Regions from separate parts of the Ruminococcus sp. OA3 genome, predicted to be linked through region 2. Evidence: riboswitches for the same ligand, from Rfam matches in the RefSeq annotation. Region 2 holds a riboswitch; the other holds the start of a gene.
The links. Region 2 has a riboswitch for thiamine pyrophosphate ahead of thiM (hydroxyethylthiazole kinase). Riboswitches for the same ligand answer to the same signal wherever they lie in the genome.
Positions count from the first base shown of each region.

Region 1: another riboswitch for thiamine pyrophosphate. It lies ahead of MCG98_RS08930 (energy-coupled thiamine transporter ThiT); the one in region 2 lies ahead of thiM (hydroxyethylthiazole kinase).

Region 1 is NZ_JAKNTO010000001.1:1,964,457-1,972,210, reverse strand. It holds gene MCG98_RS08950 (cation-translocating P-type ATPase) at 1-1,860, opposite strand, end outside; gene hcp (hydroxylamine reductase) at 2,024-3,616, opposite strand; gene MCG98_RS08940 (4Fe-4S binding protein) at 3,657-4,292, opposite strand; gene MCG98_RS08935 (Crp/Fnr family transcriptional regulator) at 4,389-5,069, shown strand; gene MCG98_RS08930 (energy-coupled thiamine transporter ThiT) at 5,123-5,782, opposite strand; TPP riboswitch at 5,821-5,921, opposite strand; gene MCG98_RS08925 (DUF3781 domain-containing protein) at 5,985-6,233, opposite strand; gene MCG98_RS08920 (excinuclease ABC subunit UvrA) at 6,284-7,754, opposite strand, start outside.
Region 2 is NZ_JAKNTO010000001.1:2,172,703-2,180,456, forward strand. It holds gene MCG98_RS09835 (ABC transporter ATP-binding protein) at 1-341, shown strand, start outside; gene MCG98_RS09840 (hypothetical protein) at 469-945, shown strand; gene MCG98_RS09845 (MATE family efflux transporter) at 1,078-2,418, opposite strand; tRNA gene MCG98_RS09850 (tRNA-Gly) at 2,516-2,586, opposite strand; TPP riboswitch at 2,748-2,860, shown strand; gene thiM (hydroxyethylthiazole kinase) at 3,133-3,948, shown strand; gene thiE (thiamine phosphate synthase) at 3,935-4,564, shown strand; gene MCG98_RS09865 (HAD family phosphatase) at 4,568-5,227, shown strand; gene thiD (bifunctional hydroxymethylpyrimidine kinase/phosphomethylpyrimidine kinase) at 5,227-6,006, shown strand; gene cytX (putative hydroxymethylpyrimidine transporter CytX) at 6,027-7,226, shown strand; gene MCG98_RS09880 (phosphatase) at 7,167-7,754, opposite strand, start outside.

The sequences.
Region 1 (7,754 bases), 210 kb from region 2:
TTTCCATGTCAGCAGAACTGCTGAATTTAAAATGACTACCACTGAACCTGCATTGTGCACCAGCGCGCCGACGACCGGATTTAGTATCCCGCTGATCGCCAGAACAATTGCAATAAAGTTCAGAATCAGTGAAAACGTGAGATTACACTTAATCGTGATCATCATCCGCTTTGCAAGATAAAACAGATATGGGATCTCCCTGATATCATCATTGACCAGTACGATATCAGCAGCATCCACCGCGATGTCACTTCCCACACCGCCCATGGCGATTCCAACACATGCTTTTTTCAGAGCCGGCGCATCATTGATGCCATCCCCGATCATACACACCTGCTTTTCCTGTTTTTGATAACTGTCTATCCATATCAGCTTATCTTCCGGCAGGCAGTTCGCCCTGATTTCATCGATATGCAGCTGGCCGCCGATGTGTCTTGCAGCATTTTCATTATCTCCGGTCAGGAGAACCGGTGTCACTCCCGCCTGCTTCACGCCCAGAATGGTCCGCGCAGCACTATCACGCAGTGTGTCCGCCAGTGCAATAAAACCTGCCAGCTCCTCGTCGACGGCAAGCATGGTCACAGTACATCCGTCATCCAGATACTGTTTCATTTCATGTTTCGCAGACTCTGGTATCAAAATCTGGCTTCCTGAAAGTAATTCCAGGTTTCCGGCAATAATTTGTCTTCCGCTTTGCATTGCCTTTACCCCGCGTCCCGGAAGCATCTGGAACTGTTCAGGCTCTGGAATTTCCGCTTTTATATTTTCCTTAAAGCAGCGTACGATCGCTTTTCCCAGAGGATGCTCAGAACGCATTTCAGCAGTTGCCGCATACGTATAAAGTTCATGTTCCGTGAGTTCTTCTTTGAAACTGTGAACTGCCACTACCTGAGGTGTCCCGTATGTCAGTGTCCCCGTTTTATCAAACGTAATATACCCTGCCGATGCGAGCCGTTCCAACGCGTCTCCCTCCCGTACAAGAAAGCCGTGCCGTGTAGCATTTCCGATAGCCGCCATGATCGCAGTTGGCGTTGCAAGCACCATTGCACACGGGCAGAAAACAACAAGAATCGTTACTGCACGGATCAACTCACCTGATATCATCCAGGTAAGAGCCGCGGCAGTCAGTGCAATTACCACGATCCAGGTCGCAAAGCGGTCGGCGATCCCGACAATCTTTGCCTTTCCCGCATCTGCCGACTGGACCAGCCGGATCATGCGCTGAATCGAACTGTCTTCTTCTGCTTTTGTTGCCTCCATGTCAAAAGAGCCAAACTGATTGACGGTACCGCTGGCAACCTCGTCACCGGCTGCCTTGTCTACCGGCAGTGATTCGCCGGTCATAATCGCCTGATTGACAGAAGTCTGTCCAGCTTTAATAACGCCGTCAACCGGAATCGTCTCACCCGGCAGTACCCGCAGGATATCACCAGCCTGCACCTCTTCCGCCGGTATTATAATTTCCTGTGTTCCCAGTATCCTCCTGGCTGTCCGGGGAGTCAAATGTACAAGTTTCTCAATTCCCGCACGGGCTCTGGCTACTGTCAAATCCTCCAGCAGAGCTCCGAGCTGCATAATGAATGCAATCTCACCTGCTGCGAAGTCTTCCCCGATGATCACCGAAGCCACCAGCGCAATGGAAACCAGGACATCAGCCTTGATATCAAATGCGCTCACAAGACCGATCACCGCTTCTAAAATAATGGGAACGCCACATAAGATAACTGCGACCCATGCCATATCAAAAGTAAACGGATGAAACTCAAAGAGACTTGCAAGCAATGCTGCGGCAGAAATCAAGAGACAGGTGATGTCTTTTTTTGTTCCTCCCCATTCCAATAGTTCCTCTAATTTTTTCATAGCATCCCCCTTCCACAATACCCATACGGGTATATGCACATTATACCTATAGGGGTATATGATGTCAAGAGGATTTACAAAAAAATCCATATCGGGTACCATCCTTCAAATGTATAAGAGGCATGGCTTAATGCCATGCCTCTGTATCATCGTTCTTCTGTTCTTAAGCAAGGATTTCTTCCAGATCTTTTTCCGGTGTCGTAATCGGAGCAATATTATAATTCTCCACAAGGAAGTTCAATACATTCGGTGATACAAACGCCGGCAATGTCGGACCCAGTTTGATGTTCTTGATCCCCAGATGAAGCAGTGTCAGCAGAATACAGACTGCTTTCTGCTCATACCATGAAAGTACCATAGACAATGGAAGTTCATTGACTCCGCAATCAAATGCTTCCGCAAGTGCGACAGCTACTTTGATCGCACTGTATGCGTCATTGCACTGCCCCATATCCATAAGGCGAGGCAGACCGCCAATTGTCCCGAGATCCAGATCGTTGAAACGGTACTTGCCGCATGCCAGTGTCAGCACTACCGTATCAGACGGGGTCTGACGCACAAACTCTGTGTAATAATTCCGTCCTGTACGGGCTCCGTCACAGCCTCCCACCAGGAAGAAATGCCTGATCGCACCACTTTTTACCGCCTCGATCACCTGATCAGCAACTCCCAGCACAGTACCATGGCCAAATCCAGTCATGACAGTTTTTCCGCCGTTGATACCGGTAAACACTTTATCTTCAGCAAATCCCCCCAGTTCCAGTGCCTTTTCAATCACAGGAGTAAAGTCCTTATCTTCTCCGATGTGAACCATCTCCGGATAAGATACCATCTCAGTCGTGAACACCCGGTCGGCATAGCTGTCTTTCACCGGCATCAGGCAGTTTGTTGTAAACAGAACCGGGGCAGGCAGATCTGAAAATTCTTTCTGCTGATTCTGCCATGCCGTACCGAAGTTTCCTTTTAGATGAGAATACTTCTTAAGTTCGGGATACGCATGAGCAGGCAGCATCTCACCATGCGTATATACATTGATACCTTTCCCCTCCGTCTGCTCAAGCAGCAGCTTCAGATCATAAAGATCATGGCCGGTGATCACAATGAACGGCCCTTTTTCTACAGATAATGACACTTCGGCGGGAGCAGGTGTTCCAAAAGTTTCTGTATTTGCACGGTCAAGCAGTTCCATGCAGCTTAAATTCACCTTACCTGTTTCCATCACAACAGGAAGCAGTTCTTCCATTCCCCAGTCCTCTGAGATAGCGGAAAGCGCCTTATAAAAAAAGTTATTGACTGCTTCGTCTTTGTAACCCAGAACTGCTGCGTGGTAAGCGTATGCAGCCACACCACGGATACCGAACAGAATCAGTGATTTCAGGGAACGGATATCTTCATCGTCATTCCACAGTTTAGACATATCATAATTTTCCGTATTTTCACACTGGGATCCGCATGCGCTGCATCCAGGCACAACGATTGTTTTCTCACCATTCACACGTCCGATCAGGTTTCTAATCGTTTCATCATTGAAGTTTACATTGGTAAGTGTCGCAAACAACCCATCGATGATGATCTGATCCGTGTTTTTTGTTTTGGGGTTGTTGCCGCAGGCGCGGGCCAGGCCAATCAGCGCACCAGTGAGCTCATCCTGCAGTTTCGCCGTATCTGCAGATTTACCGCAGACACCCGCATTTCCTGTACAGCCGGAACATCCCGCTGTTTGTTCACACTGAAAACAAAACATTTTTTGACTCATAGTAGAATCTCCTCTCTTCTTCTTTTACTATAATTGCAATTTATTCTAAGACACGCCCATTTTTAGAAATGGTAACTGTCTGCCATGGAATACGTTTTCCGCTGTTTTCAAGCGCTGTCATCGCCGCATGTTCAATACCGGCGCAACAGGGGACTTCCATCCGGACCACCGTCACGCTCCTGATATGATTCTGTCTGATGATCTGAGTCAGCTTTTCACTGTAATCGCCGTCGTCCAGTTTCGGACATCCGACCAGTGTCACTCTGCCGTGCATAAACTCCTGATGGAAATTTCCATAAGCATACGCCGTGCAGTCGGCAGCGATCAGCAGATCCGCCCCTTCGAGAAAAGGAGCATTTACAGCCACCAGCTTTATCTGCACCGGCCATTGCCTCAGCTGGGACGATGCCACGGGCACAGGCTGCACCGGTCCGGCTTTTTTCTTCTGATTGGCGGCGACAGCCTCTCTGTCATAGTCGGCCGCTTCACGTTCTACGAAATGAATCGCATCGACTGGACATGCGGGGAGACAATCACCCAGACCGTCACAGTAGTCATCCCGCAGCAGCTTCGCCTTGCCGCCTGTCACCCCTATCGCACCCTCATGACAGGCATTTGCACACAGGCCGCATCCATTGCATTTTTCTTCATCTATCTGGATAATTCTTCGAACCATTTTTGTTTTCCTCCTGTCTGTTTTCTTGACTTTATGGGTACAGTATAATAGAATCATTCCAACAAGTATGTTGTTATAACAACAAAGGAGCAAAAAATGGATTATATTTTTTTATCAAAGACTTTACTGTTCCGAGGGGATTCTCCTGAAGAAATTGAAATCATGTTGAACTGCCTGGGATGTGAACGGAAAACGTTTAAAAGAGGGGAAGTAATCTATCACGCCGGTGACATTGTCCAGTCTCTTGGCATCGTCATGTCAGGTCGGGCGCAAATTGAAAATGATGATCTGTGGGGGAATAAAAGTGTACTGGACAGTCTGGGACCAGGTCAGGTCTTTGCAGAGACGTACGCCTGTGTTCCGGGCGAACCTCTGATGGTGAGTGTTACAGCGACCGAGGCGTCTGAGATCTTATTTTTAAATATCGGGCGGGTACTGAAGACCTGCCCCAATGCCTGCCAGCACCACAGCAGGCTGGTCAGCAATCTGCTCACCATCTCTGCTCAGAAAAATCTGAACCTGTCCCGGCGGATCTTCCACACATCATCGAAATCTATCCGGGGAAGGCTGATGTCGTATCTGTCATTTCAGGCTGCCCGTCAGGGGTGTTATGAATTTACCATACCGTTTAACCGTCAGCAGCTTGCAGACTATCTGAGCGTGGACCGCAGTGCCATGTCAAATGAACTGAGTAAAATGCAGAGAGAGGGATTATTGTCTGTTGACAGGAATCATTTCTGCCTCAAAGAAGACATGGCAGATTTTGGAGGTGAATAAGCGAAGTCAGAAACACCTGCAGTGTATGGACAGGGAAAGTTCTGAGTTCTATATTAATTGATCGCCATCTCTTTTACCCGTGCCAGGGCTTTGCTGACAGACGGAATCATCAGAATCACGATTGTCAGTATCCCCTCAGCAAAAATATACGCTGCATTATATGCAAGTGAGTACGACAGTGCCCCCCATCCTGCCCACGCATATTCCCCGAAAAACAGCCATCCGGAGAGAACCGAGAATACGTAGCGTCCCAGGATACCGATGATGTACCCCTTCAGCAGCCCTCGCCTGGACTTTGCAAAGAGTCCGGAGAGTCCAAATGCGCCGAAAGCAAGCAGATAGTCGACGATGATCTGTATCGGAAACAGAATATACGGCCCCAGCAGAAACTGCAGCACGCCATAGGCTGTCGCGCTTAAAAGACCCGCCCCCAGACCGTAAAAATATCCCGGCAGGCAGATAAACAGCATGCTGCAAAGCGTGACCGCACCGCCGAACGGAAATTCATAGACCTTCAGCATGGACAACACGGATGCCAGAGCAACCGACATGGCACAGAACACCAGCTGCCGTGCATTCATGTGTTTTCTTTTTCCTCTGCCAGCAATAACCGAAGCCAGGATCAGCAAAGCCGCCAGCAATATCCCCACAGCCGCGTATCCCCCTGACGTGAGCGCATATCCATCCTCCGAAGCCTTAACAAAAAATGACATCAAAAAAACCTCCTTAGACAGAATTCAGGAGGGTTCTACTGATAATTACACTGCTTCCTTACGCCGGCATGATCCGGATCAAGTAGTGAGGGTCAACACATATGGTTCTCTCAGCCCGAAGGCTCCCCTAGCTGAATACTGTATGTTATTCTTTCCTGATTATAGCATTTGACCGGAGAATGTCAATAGAAGATGTATCTTTTCATTTCGCAGCATGTGCCGTGATAATGGTATAACTATATGCATTTACCGTAATGATGCAGGCATCCGTTCTCACATACCAGTTTTTCCCGTTTCTTGTGATAACAGCATTGGGAGAATTGATTTTTATTTTGCACCATTCGACCACATCATCTGTATCTAAAGACAAATTTCTTTTTATTCTCACCACACCCAGTTTCGTTGTATGCAGTCTGTCCAGTTTTTTCAGCAATTCATGATCTTCATTCATTCTTAACCTACCGCCATTCCTTTGTTGAAATTCTGTTTTTCTTTGCTGTCTCACCGTTCACACGAGGCCCGCAGGCTATCGGCGGTCAGCGTGTTTGCGTTCCTCAGCATATCCACCGGCGTTCCTGCGAATACCACCTCGCCCCCATTTTTGCCTCCATCCGGTCCGATGTCGATAATCCAATCCGCCCGTTTCATCACATCAAGATTGTGTTCGATCACCACCAGGGTGTTATCACGGGACACGATCATATCGAACAGCTCCATCAGATTCTGGATATCAGACATGTGCAGGCCGGTGGTTGGCTCGTCCATCACAATAATTTTGCCCCTCTTCCCCAGTTTCTTCGCCAGCTTGATCCTCTGGCGTTCGCCGCCGGACAGTGTCCCAAGCGGCTGTCCCAGCGTCAGATAGGATAGCCCCACCTGCTTCATCACCTTCAGCCGTCTTCTGATTCCGGCATCCTCGAACACTTCCAGCGCCTGTGAAGCAGTCAGGCTCAAAATCTCCACAATATTTTTCCCTTTATAGGTACAGGCGAGTGCCTCCTGATTATAACGCAGCCCTCCGCAGGCCTCGCACTCTGTCACAATCGGATCCATGAAAGCAAGTTCTGTCACGATAACCCCCTTGCCGCCGCACACCGGACATGCACCTGTGGAATTGAAGCTGAACAGGCCGTCCGGCTTTCCGCTCTCCCGCGCCAGCAGCTTCCGTATTTCATCGAAAAAGCCGAGGTAGGAGGCAGGCGTGGAGCGGTTCGTCGCCGTGATGGGGCCCTGGTCCACCATCACAATATCGCTTTCATACTGGCTGGCAAACACTTTGGAGATCAGCGTGCTCTTTCCGGAACCGGCCACACCGGTCACAACGGTCATAATCCCAAGTGGGATGTCCACATCTACATGTTTCAGGTTATGGAGGCAGGCATTCCGGACGGGCAGCATGCCCGCCGGCTGTCGGGGATTTGGCTTCAATGGCATTTTCTGCCGCATTGCCCTGCCTGTAAGGGTATCGGCTTTCAGTAGCTTTTGATAACTGCCCGCAAACACGATCTCCCCGCCGCTCTGCCCCGCCAGCGGCCCCACATCAATTACATAGTCAGCGATAGAGATGACATCTTTGTCGTGCTCCACCACAAGTACCGTATTGCCCTTGTCACGGAGCTGTCTGAGCAGATTATTCATGCGATAGACATCACGTGGATGCATACCGGCGCTGGGTTCATCAAAGATATAGGTCAGCCCTGTCAAACTGCTGCCCATGTACCGGACCAGCTTCAGACGCTGTGCCTCACCGCCGGACAGTGAAGGAGTTTCCCGGTTGAGATGCAGATACGGCAGGCCGATCTCTATCATCCTGTCCACCCCCTCTATCATCGTCTGTATCAGAACCCCCACCGTCTGATCTGATATCTGTGACAGAACTTCACGAAGCTGGGTCAGCTCCATTCCGCACATATCCGCGATGGAATATCCTCCAATCCTGCAGTTCAATACCGTATCATTCAGGCGCTTTCCG
Region 2 (7,754 bases):
GGCAGAAGCCGGATAAAAAATTCATTATGAAGGTAGTACAGCTGCTGGGGCTTGAGCGTAAGCTTGACAGCCTGCCGAACAATCTGTCCGGCGGTCAGCAGCAACGTGTGGCGATTGCCCGTGCATTGGCTTCCAAACCGTCGATCATTCTGGCGGATGAGCCGACAGGCAATCTTGATACCAGGACCAGCGACGACGTGATCGGGCTCCTGAAAATGACGAGCAGGGAATTTCATCAGACCATTGTCATGATCACACACAATCCAGAGATCGCACAGATGGCAGACCGGGTCGTGAGGATTGAGGACGGGAAGATCGTGAATGAAAATCATGTTATCTGATCTGTCACTGAATAACATACACTGGGAAAAGTTTTAACGTTCAGGACAGGCAGGGCAACAAAATGAAGCTTTTCAGACTGCAAATGCAATGATATAATATGCATATACCAAAGGAAGGAGAATGCATATGTCACTGACAAAAGAAGATCTGCAGGCGATCGCACAGATTGTTGATTCGGCGCTGGAGGAAAAATTAGACGAAAAACTGGACGTGAAGCTGGATGAGAAACTTGAGAGACTGGAAGCAAAGTTTGACGGGAGATTTGAGGAGCTGGAAGCAAAGTTTGACGGGAGATTTGAGGAGCTGGAAGCAAAGTTTGATGAGAAACTTGAGAAGCTTGAGACAAATTTTGACGCAAAACTGGACCCGATCAATTACCGGCTGGATGGTATTGAGAGCAGGATGAGCCGGATGGAACTGAAGCTGGAGAATGAAATCTGCAGAAATGTTAAGATTATCGCGGAGGGGCACCTGGACCTGTGCCGAAATCTGAATGAGACGATCCGGATCTCAAATGACATCAGGGCAACTGAGGAACTGCAGAATATCAGGCTGAATGTACTGGAACATGAAGTGAGAATGTTGAGGTGCCGGGTAGCCTGAACAGTATGATTGCAATGCAGGGGGTGTATCATGGGTTACAGTGAGTAACAGAAAGTCCGATTTCCTCAGAGGGAGAATCCCCGTAACCGGAAATCGGACTTTCTGTAATTCAGGCTCATTTGACAGGTACGGTTATTTTTGTTTCAGCCGCTTGAAACAAATCAGGAAAAACACGATGCCGTATACTGTCGTGATCGGTGTGGCGAGGCCAACCAGCATCAGAGATGCGCCCGGAAGCCGGGACATCAGAATGGACACCGGGATACGGATACAGAATGCGGAAGTGATTCCCTGCAGCATAACGGGAATGCTTTTGCCGCAGCCGTTAAAATATCCGATGCTGCTGAACAGTATACATGTGAGAATACAGTCTGCCGAAAAGCCCCTCAGGTAGCTGGCACTCTGTGCGATCACCGCCTGGTCGGACGTGAAAACTGTGGACAGCCCGGCACCGCCGAAGAAACCGGCTATAAACATCACGATTCCAACCGCTATCCCCGAAAGCATGGCAGTATAGAATCCCTTTTTCGCGCGGTCCATCTTTCCGGCGCCCACATTTTGTGCGACAAAGGCGGAGACACTCTGCATGACAGAAGAAGGAACCAGCATGATAAAAGTTACGATTTTCTGTGCAACTCCATATCCGGCAGAAGGCTGCAGTCCCATACCATTGATGATGGAATTGATGACCAGAAAGGAAATCTGTACCATGGTTTCCTGAAGAGCGATGGGAACCCCTATTTTCAGGATCAGCCGCAGTTCCCTTGAGATTATCCTGCACTGTCTGAAGGAAAACGAGATGGGAAGATCCTGACGTCTCAGTACGATCAGGGAAGCCGCCACGGACACTCCCTGGGCGGCGATTGTGGCCAGCGCAGCACCTGCCACGTCCATCTTGAAAACTCCGACAAGCAACAGGTCTCCAATAATATTAACGATGCATGCGATACCGACGAACAGGAAAGGAAGATTGGCATTCCCGACACCGCGAAGGATACTGCTGATGACATTATAGGCGATAATGATCAGAATACCGCCGGAGCAGATACGGATATAGGTGACGGCTTTGTCAAACGATTCCGCCGGTACCTGCAGGAGGTGTGCAATGTTCCCTGCGAATACTTCCAGCAGTATAGTTGCTATAATACCGATGACCACAAACAGTACAATGGAGGTACCGACCGTATTACCGGCTTCTTCTGGTTTTTTTTCGCCGATATGCTGACCGATCACTACCGTTGCACCCATGGCAAGACTGGTTATAATGAAAGTTACCATCTGCATGAATGCACTTCCGGTTCCGACTGCAGATATGCTGCTCGCATCGCCAAACTGGCCTACTACCAGCAAATCTACCGCGCCGTATGCTGCCTGAAGCACCAGTGCACCCAACACAGGCAGAGCAAACCGTACAATAGCCTGAAAAACGGAACCTTCCGTAAATGTAATTTCACTGTTCTTTTCTTTTGTCATCCTACCCTCCCCATGATTCACTGCATATCCTAATTGACGCATAACGTAAAAAGGAATAGCTCTCCAAAAAGGAAAGCTATTCCGCTTTCAAACTGACAGCAGATAAGGGGAATCGAACCCCCCTCTCCAGCTTGGGAAGCTAGCATTCTACCGATAAACTATATCTGCATGTCATTTATTATAACAGTTTTTCCTGAAAAATCAAGTGTTTAGGCAGGATTTGAATTTTAAAAAATGAATTTATTCCTGAAATAACAACACCATTGCCTTTCAGATGTTCTGCAAAGCTTGCAAACAGAAGACAATGTTGCTATAATACAATTAAAATTTTATAATTGCAGGGGAACTGATGCAGTTGAGAAGGCAGCGCACAGCAAGTGGCGCACCTGACCCTTTGAACCTGTCGGTTAATACCGTCGTAGGGAGCAAACAAACACAGTATGGAATAGAATGCCTGGGGATTTGCACCCGGGCATTTTTTTATATACCAGGAAAGTACTCCAATTTGTTCTATGCGCAAAGCTATAACTTTCCTGGTATACAAAAACCCTCCGGGGGATGCACACAATGTGCATAGGAAGGCTGCTTTGCAGCTGCACATTGGCGCACAAAGTGTACAAGTCCCTCATGAGTGAGGGATTTAGGGAGTTGAAGTGGACTTGTTCACTTTGTTACGTTTGCAATTATAATTCAAGAGAAAAAGGAGAGAAAAAAATGAGTGTAAAACAGGAAGCAGCAAAACTGAACACCGGGATGAGAAATACGGCCCCCCTTGTCCACAACATTACAAATTATGTGACAGTCAATGACTGTGCGAACGCCCTGCTTGCCATAGGAGCTTCTCCAATTATGGCGGATGATATTCTGGAAGCCGCCGATATCACGTCCATTTCCTCAGCGCTGGTCATCAATATTGGAACACTGAATCAGAGAACCATAGAGTCCATGATCCTTGCGGGAAAAAAGGCGAATGAACTGGGGATTCCCGTTGTCTTTGATCCGGTGGGAGCGGGAGCGTCAAAACTTAGAAATGAGACGACACAGAGAATTCTGGAGCAGGTTGAGATCAGCATTTTGCGTGGGAACCTCTCGGAGGTGTCTTTTGTTGCGGGTCTGTCAGCATCCACCAAGGGGGTAGACACATCAGAGGAGGACAGCGATAAAGACGCACTGGCGGTAGCAAAATCGGCGGCTGAGAAGCTCTCCTGCACAGTTGCCGTCACAGGTGCCGTTGATGTCGTAACGGACGCAAGCCGCGCTGTCAGGATTTTTAACGGACATCCAATGCTTTCAAAGATTACGGGAACCGGATGTATGGCGAGCGCAATTACCGGCGGTTATGCGGGAATGAGACAGGATGCATTTACAGCGGCAGCGGCAGGCGTGATGTCTATGGGAATTGCCGGAGAAATCGCATATGAAAAAGCAGGACACACGGGAACCGGCAGCTTTCACGTGGCACTGATTGATGCGCTGTCCATACTGAATGAACAGATGATAGAGGAGATGGGAAAAATTGAGGAAGCATAATATTGATTATACTTTGTACCTGTGTACAGATCGGGAACTGATGAGTACGGAAACGCTGGAAGAGGCGGTGGAGAAAGCGATAAAAGGCGGATGCACCGTGATTCAGCTCAGGGAAAAGGATTGTTCATCCATGGAGTTTTACCGGACGGCAATGAACATCCGTGAGATCACCAGAAGATATCAGGTACCGCTGATCATCAATGACCGTGTGGACATTGCGCTGGCTGTCGATGCAGACGGCGTACATGTCGGACAGAGTGACCTTCCTGCCAGGGTTGTGCGCAGTATCATCGGTGAGGATAAGATTGTCGGCGTATCCGCCGCCAGGCTCTCTGAAGCGGAACAGGCTGTGAGAGACGGTGCAGATTACCTGGGTGTGGGAGCAATGTATCCTACGGATACCAAGACAGATGCACGTCCTGTTACGATGGAAGAACTGAGGAGCATCCGCGGTGCCGTTGACTTGCCGATTGTTGTCATCGGGGGGATCAATCAGAAAACCGTGCATCATTTTAAAGGTACCGGAATCAACGGACTGGCGGTCGTATCTGCTATTATCGCTGCAGAAGATATAGAACAGGCTGCCAGAGACATGGTGTCGATGTTCAGGGAGTAGAAGATGAAAGAGTTTAAAGCGGCAATATTTGACCTGGACGGAACACTTCTGGATTCAATGGGGGTCTGGGAAACGGTTGATATCGAATTTTTAGGAAAACGGAATCTCTCCCTGCCTGGGGATTACCTGGAAACGATCACACCCATGGGATTTGAGGCGGCCGCCGATTATACGGTGAAACGTTTCGGATTAAAGGAAGAGCCGGAAGCGATCATACAGGAGTGGTACTCCATGGCGAAGGATGCCTACCGAAATACCGTTGGGTTGAAGCCGTATGTCCGGGAATATCTCAGGGTGCTGAAAGAAAGGGGGATTCGGATCGCGGCGGCGACATCGTCGGATAATGAGCTGTTTGGACCGGCACTTCTCAATAATGGAATTGACGGGTACTTTGAACACATCGTTACGGTCCGGGATGTAAAACGGGGAAAGGGTTATCCGGATATATATGAGGAGGCAGCTTTTAGACTGGATGTAAAACCGGAGGAATGTGCCGTGTTTGAGGATATTTTAAAAGGAATCGAAGGTGCCAGGGCGGGCGGATTTTTTGCAGTCGGAGTATATGACCGGTACTCAGAATACGAAAAGGATGCCATGATAGCGCTTGCTGACCGGTATATCTATGACTTTGGGGAAATGATGGAAGGAGAACATAAAATCTGATGAAAACAGTATTGACGATTGCGGGCAGTGATTCGAGCGGAGGCGCCGGTATTCAGGCGGATATCAAGACAGTTACGGCGCACGGACTGTATGCCATGAGTGCGATCACGGCGCTGACGGCACAGAATACTACGGGAGTCTATGGCATAATGGAAGTGACGCCGGAATTTCTGGCTAATCAGCTGGACTGTATTTTTAAAGATATTTATCCGGATGCCGTAAAGATCGGGATGGTATCTTCGGCGGCCCTGATCGAGGTGATTGCAGATAAATTAAACGAATACAGGGCACACCATATTGTGGCGGATCCCGTGATGGTATCAACGAGTGGAAGCCGGCTGCTGGCTGAGGATGCCTCCGAGACTTTGATTCATACGCTGATACCGCTTGCAGAGGTGATTACACCGAATATACCGGAGGCGGAGGTACTCTGCGGGATGGAAATAAAATCAGCGGCAGATATGGAGAAAGCGGCTGTGAAAATAGCAGATTTCACAAAGGGAGCAGTGCTGATAAAAGGCGGTCATGACCTGAATGATGCCAATGACCTGCTGTATGCGGACGGCAGTTTTGAATGGCTGAATGGTGAGCGCATCAGCAATCCAAACACCCATGGAACAGGGTGTACACTGTCCTCTGCGATTGCGTGCGGTCTGGCAAAAGGGGACACGCTGACTGACAGTGTAAAATCTGCCAAGACATATATATCGGGGGCATTGCGCGCCAATCTCAACCTGGGGCGCGGCAGCGGTCCGCTCAATCACATGTTTAAAATCTGATATAAAGGGGGAATCGTGAAGTGGAGGAAAAGAAAACATCGACGCTTGGCAATGGGCTGATCTGGTTCGGTGCTGCGGTGTCGATCGCTGAAATATTGACGGGTACCTATATTGCACCGCTGGGCATGCAGAAGGGAACAGCAGCTATCCTGCTCGGACATGTGATCGGGTGTCTGTTGTTCTTCCTTGCCGGACTCATCGGAGGCCGGACGGGAAAAAGTGCGATGGAGACTGTGAAAATGTCGTTCGGGAACAGAGGGGCGCTGCTGTTTGCTGTACTGAATGTGCTGCAGCTGGTGGGATGGACTGCCATCATGATCATCAACGGAGCACTGGCGACGACTGTTATCACAGGCAAGCTGTGGGGAATCGACCAGGCATGGATATGGTGTCTGGCAATCGGCGCATTGATTATCCTGTGGATCGCCGTGGGCATTAAAAATATCAGTAAGCTGAACTATATTGCCATGGGAGCATTGTTTATACTGACTGTCATTTTAAGCACGGTCGTATTCAAAGGTACACCAGCAGTATCCACAGAGGAAAGCCTGAGTTTCGGTGCGGCTGTAGAACTGAGTGCGGCGATGCCGCTGTCCTGGCTGCCCCTTATATCGGATTATACGCGGGATGCAAAAAAACCACGGCAGGCTACCGTGGTCAGTACGCTTATTTATTTTGCGGGGAGCTGCTGGATGTACGCCATAGGAATGGGAGCCGCTATTTTTACGGGGGAGACAGACATATCGAAGATTTTACTCCAGGCGGGGCTCGGAATTGCAGGTGTTGTCATTCTTGTGGTGTCAACGGTGACTACGACGTATCTCGATGCATTTTCTGCAGGTGTGAGCGCAGAGAGTATTTCGCGGAGACTAAAGGAAAAGCCGATGGCGATCGGTGTGGCGGTGATCGGTATATTGCTCGCAGTCTTTACTCCGATTCAAAGCTTCGAGGGTTTTCTTTATTTGATCGGATCTGTCTTCGCGCCTATGATAGCAATCCAGATTGCAGATTTTTTTATCCTGAAACGTAAGCGTGATGATTGCAGTGCAGATTGGGTGAATCTGATCCTCTGGGGTACAGGCTTTCTGGGCTACCGGATGTTTATGAAAATTGACACACCGGTCGGGCAGACGCTTCCTGTCATGCTGATCATCATCGTGTTAAGCGTTCTTGTGCGAAAGGTTGGTGTATTTCAGAAAAAGACTGACGGATGTGTTTAATACCAGATCTGCCGGAAAGCCGGTTTCTTCAATCAGCTGAAAAGCAGCTGCGTGATTGCCGATCTCAGTATCCGTATGGGCGTCACTGTTGACGATGACCGGCTGGCCGTATTTTTTGCAGAGCAGCAGCATCCCGCGGTCGATATCACGGGCGCCGCGGCGGGTGGTTCTTGAATCCAGGGAGTGATTGTTCAGCTCCAGAACCTTGCCGTGTTTTCTGGCACCCTCTACCAGCGCTTCCATGTGTACAGGAAAACGGCCGTCATCCGGATGACCGATGATATTGATGTATGGATGCTCCATTACACGCAGGTAAGCGCGGGTGTTCTCGACAATATCACCACACGGATAGCATGGCGGGTGGATACTGGCGATGGCAACATCCATTTTAGCCAGTTCTTTTGGACCGAGGTCGATGTCGCCTCCCGGCAGGATATTCAACTCAACGCCGATTAAGTACCGGGTGATTTTGCCGAATTTTTCATGGTAATACTCCCGGTCGATCATATCGGAATTACTGAAATAATA